One region of the Kosakonia beeri genome, then DNA from elsewhere that is predicted to be linked to it. Evidence: predicted binding sites of a transcription regulator. Region 1 holds the regulator's gene; the other holds the start of a gene.
What was found. The regulator PurR, encoded in region 1, represses purine synthesis genes. The targets are predictions, from matches to a motif close to CANGCAAACGTTTGCNTG.
Positions count from the first base shown of each region.

Region 2: a site for PurR is predicted at 1,030-1,047, ahead of glyA (serine hydroxymethyltransferase). Genes of this name have one in related genera too.

Region 1 is NZ_CM135106.1:2,815,190-2,817,396, forward strand. It holds gene ACUY4S_RS13390 (MFS transporter) at 1-21, opposite strand, end outside; gene cydH (cytochrome bd-I oxidase subunit CydH) at 198-287, opposite strand; gene purR (HTH-type transcriptional repressor PurR) at 585-1,610, shown strand; gene punR (DNA-binding transcriptional activator PunR) at 1,630-2,207, opposite strand, start outside.
Region 2 is NZ_CM135106.1:1,236,296-1,238,502, reverse strand. It holds gene glyA (serine hydroxymethyltransferase) at 1-918, opposite strand, end outside; gene hmpA (NO-inducible flavohemoprotein) at 1,234-2,207, shown strand, end outside.

The sequences.
Region 1 (2,207 bases):
CAAAGGAAAATTCACTTTCATAGATAGACTCCGGAAACACCGTGTCGGTGGATGACACTGTTGTAGAAGCCAAAAGTATGACAGTAATCACAAAAAACAGCAGTTAGCAAAATGACAAAAGATTATTGCGGGTTTGATAACAATGGGCAGAAAAGCGGGCAAAACGGAGGGAGAAAAAGCCTCTCCCTCGCGCGGGATCAATGCAGAGCTGCGGTCAGAGCGCCGAAAACAATCAGGCTCAGAACGATAATGGTGGTGAACAGTGAATACTTCAGGTCGGTGCTCATCAATTTTCTCCGTTTTAATTTCCACACAAAAAGTGCGTTAGCGCATTTTTGCACAAATAATCATAAAAATCTTGCAGGAATTCGTGAGACGAATGTTTTATCTCTTCCCCTTTTGCTCAAGATCAGACAAAATTCGACGCTAAATTTATTAGCGTACCGGCCATTGACTCCCCTCCTGACGTCCAGTGTCTTTTTCCCGGCGTACCGCATTCCCTTTCGCGGGTACAGGGTGATTGAAGGCAAACGTTTACCTTATGTATTATCAGGAGCTTAAGATATGGTCTGGAGTGACATCTGATGGCAACGATCAAAGACGTAGCGAAGCGAGCAAACGTTTCCACCACAACTGTATCACACGTAATTAACAAAACCCGTTTCGTCGCCGAAGAGACGCGCAATGCTGTGTGGGCGGCGATCAAAGAGTTGCACTATTCACCCAGCGCCGTCGCGCGCAGCCTGAAGGTGAATCACACCAAATCGATCGGTTTGCTGGCAACCAGTAGCGAAGCGGCGTATTTCGCTGAAATCATTGAAGCTGTCGAGAAAAAGTGTTTTCAGAAAGGGTATACCCTGATTCTCGGCAACGCCTGGAATGACCTTGAAAAACAACGCGCTTATCTGTCCATGATGGCGCAAAAACGCGTCGATGGTTTGTTAGTGATGTGTTCGGAATATCCGGAGTCGCTGCTCAGCATGCTGGAAGAGTACCGCCATATTCCGATGGTGGTGATGGACTGGGGCGAAGCCAAAGCTGACTTTACTGACTCGGTGATTGATAACGCCTTTGAAGGCGGCTATATGGCTGGTCGTTATCTGGTGGAGCGTGGGCATCGTGACATTGGCGTTATTCCCGGGCCGCTGGAGCGCAACACCGGCGCTGGGCGTCTGGCAGGCTTTATGAAAGCCATGACCGAAGCCATGATCACCGTGCCGGAAAGCTGGATTGTGCAGGGTGACTTTGAGCCGGAGTCCGGTTATCGCGCTATGCAGCAGATCCTGTCGCAGGCGCACCGTCCGACAGCCGTCTTCTGTGGGGGCGATATTATGGCCATGGGCGCGCTCTGTGCCGCCGATGAAATGGGCTTGCGCGTACCGCAGGATATTTCGCTCATTGGCTACGACAATGTGCGCAACTCCCGTTTCTTTACGCCGTCACTGACCACTATCCATCAGCCGAAAGACTCGCTGGGAGAAACGGCGTTTACCATGCTGCTGGATCGCATCGTTAACAAACGTGAAGAATCGCAATCCATTGAAGTCCATCCGCGCCTGATTGAGCGCCGTTCGGTTGCTGACGGCCCGTTCCGCGACTACCGTCGTTAATACTTTTCGGTGGGAGCCTTCACTCCGGCTCCCGCAACCATTCCCGGTTCAGTGTTTCACTGTCGCCCAAATAGTCCAGCAACCAGTTTAGCGCTGGCGAGGCTTCGTTTTGTTGCCATGTCAGGCAACAGGCTGCATCCGGGAAGGGATTTTCAAGTTCCAGCGCTACCCAGTCTCCGCTTTCCAGCCATGGCCGGGCAAAATGCGACGGGACCATTCCCACACATACCCCTGCCGACAGACACGCTTCCGACGAGGCCCAATCCGGTACCAGCACCCTCTTCTGGTTATCCAGCAGCCAGGTGATCCGCTTTGGCAGAGAACGGGAAGTATCTTCCTGGATCAATGAAGGCCAGTTGCGCAACGTTTCATCACTCAACGGGCTGTCGAGGCTCGCCAGCGGGTGACGGCTGGAAACAACGCACTTCCAGCTCAACATACCCATATCGCGGAACGCATAGCGCCCGCCCACCGGGATCGCCTGAGTGGCACCAATAGCCAGTTCAACTCGCCCGTCGGCCAGCGCATCCCAGACGCCGTTAAATACTTCCTGGTAGACCTGCAATTCCACATCGTCGAAGTGACGATAAAAATCGA
Region 2 (2,207 bases), 1.6 Mb from region 1:
GCCACGGCTCAGGAACACTTCCACCATCGCTTTGGCGTTTTTCGCAACCTGCTGCTGGTAGGTTTTGAACTCAGGTTCCATCGCTTCTTTCAGCGCCACCGCTTTACCCGCGATAACGTGCATCAGAGGGCCGCCCTGGCCGCCAGGGAACACGGCTGAATTCAGTTTCTTATACAGCTCTTCGCTACCGCCTTTCGCCAGAATCAAGCCCCCGCGCGGGCCTGCCAGCGTTTTGTGCGTTGTGGTGGTCACAACGTGAGCATGCGGAACCGGGTTCGGGTAAACGCCCGCCGCCACCAGACCGGCAACATGCGCCATATCTACGAACAGATACGCGCCGATGCTGTCAGCGATTTCACGCATTTTTGCCCAGTCAACCACACCAGAGTACGCCGAGAAGCCACCGATAATCATTTTCGGTTTATGCTTCTGCGCCTGCTCGTTCAGATCGTTGTAATCGATATGACCCGTTTCATCGATACCGTAAGGAACGATGTTGTACAGCTTGCCGGAGAAGTTCACCGGGGAGCCGTGAGTCAGGTGGCCGCCGTGCGCCAGGTTCATGCCAAGCACGGTATCGCCCGGCTCCAGAAGAGAAGTGTAAACAGCGAAGTTGGCCTGTGAGCCGGAGTGCGGCTGAACGTTGGCGTAATCCGCGCCGAACAGCTCTTTCGCACGGTCGATAGCCAGTTGTTCAACGATGTCGACATATTCACAGCCGCCATAATAGCGTTTGCCCGGATAGCCTTCGGCATATTTGTTCGTCAGCTGAGAACCCTGAGCCTGCATTACACGCGGGCTGGTGTAGTTTTCGGAGGCGATCAGTTCAATGTGTTCTTCCTGACGTACTTTTTCCTGCTCCATAGCCTGCCACAGTTCGGCATCATAATCGGCAATGTTCATTTCACGCTTTAACATCCGCATCTCCTGACTCAGCTAACAAAACAACTCTAAACGAGGGCCCAATTTGGGGAACGGCTCACAGTATAACTGATTAATATTCTGATAACAGGTCTTGACAAAGCTTTTTACGCAAACGATTGGCTTCAAGCCTGGCAAGGGTTTGAGCGAAAACACACATCCCCGGGAAAGCGGATTTCTTTTCAGGTTTGTGATGCAACGTATTCACTTTCTAAATCCCTTTACATTGTCGGCTCTTTACAAGGCGATGGGGCGCGCTATAAGATGCATTTAAAATACAACTTTAAATGATCATCGTTATAGGAAGTCACCATGCTCGACGCTCAAACCATCGCTACGGTTAAATCCACCCTCCCCCTGCTGGCGGCCACCGGCCCCAAACTTACCGCCCATTTTTACGACCGGATGTTCAGCCACAACCCGGAACTGAAAGAGATTTTCAACATGAGCAACCAGCGCAATGGCGATCAGCGTGAAGCGCTGTTTAACGCTATTGCCGCCTACGCCAGCAATATCGACAACCTCGCGGCCTTGCTGCCAGCGGTGGAAAAGATCGCGCAGAAGCACACCAGTTTCCAAATCCAGCCTGAACAGTACAACATTGTCGGCACGCACCTGTTGGCAACGCTGGATGAGATGTTCAGCCCCGGCCAGGAGGTACTGGATGCCTGGGGTAAAGCGTATGGCGTGCTGGCGGGCGTCTTTATCAACCGTGAAGCGCAGATCTACAGCGAACATGCGGAAAAAGAAGGCGGCTGGAAAGGTACCCGCGCATTCCGCCTGCTGGCGAAAGTCCCGCAAAGCGCGGCGATCACCAGTTTTGAATTTGCTCCGTTGGACGACAAACCTGTTGCGGCCTATCAGCCGGGGCAGTATCTCGGTGTCTGGCTGAAACCAGCAGGTTTTGCTCACCAGGAGATCCGCCAGTACTCGCTGACTCGCCAGCTAAACGGCAAGAGTTACCGCATTGCCGTGAAGCGCGAAGAAGGTGGTCAGGTATCCAACTGGTTACACAACGAAGCGAAGCCTGGCGATATTATTCACCTGGCGGCGCCAGCCGGGGATTTCTTTATGGCGGTCAGCCGCGAAACGCCAGTAACGTTGATTTCAGCAGGAGTGGGGCAAACCCCGATGCTGGCCATGCTCGACCACCTGGCTCATTCAGACCATGTTGCGCAGGTTAATTGGTTCCACGCAGCCGACAACGGCCAGTTGCATGCATTCGCTGATGAAGTCAGCAAACAGGGGTCATCGCTGGCGCGCTTCTATCAGCATGTCTGGTACCG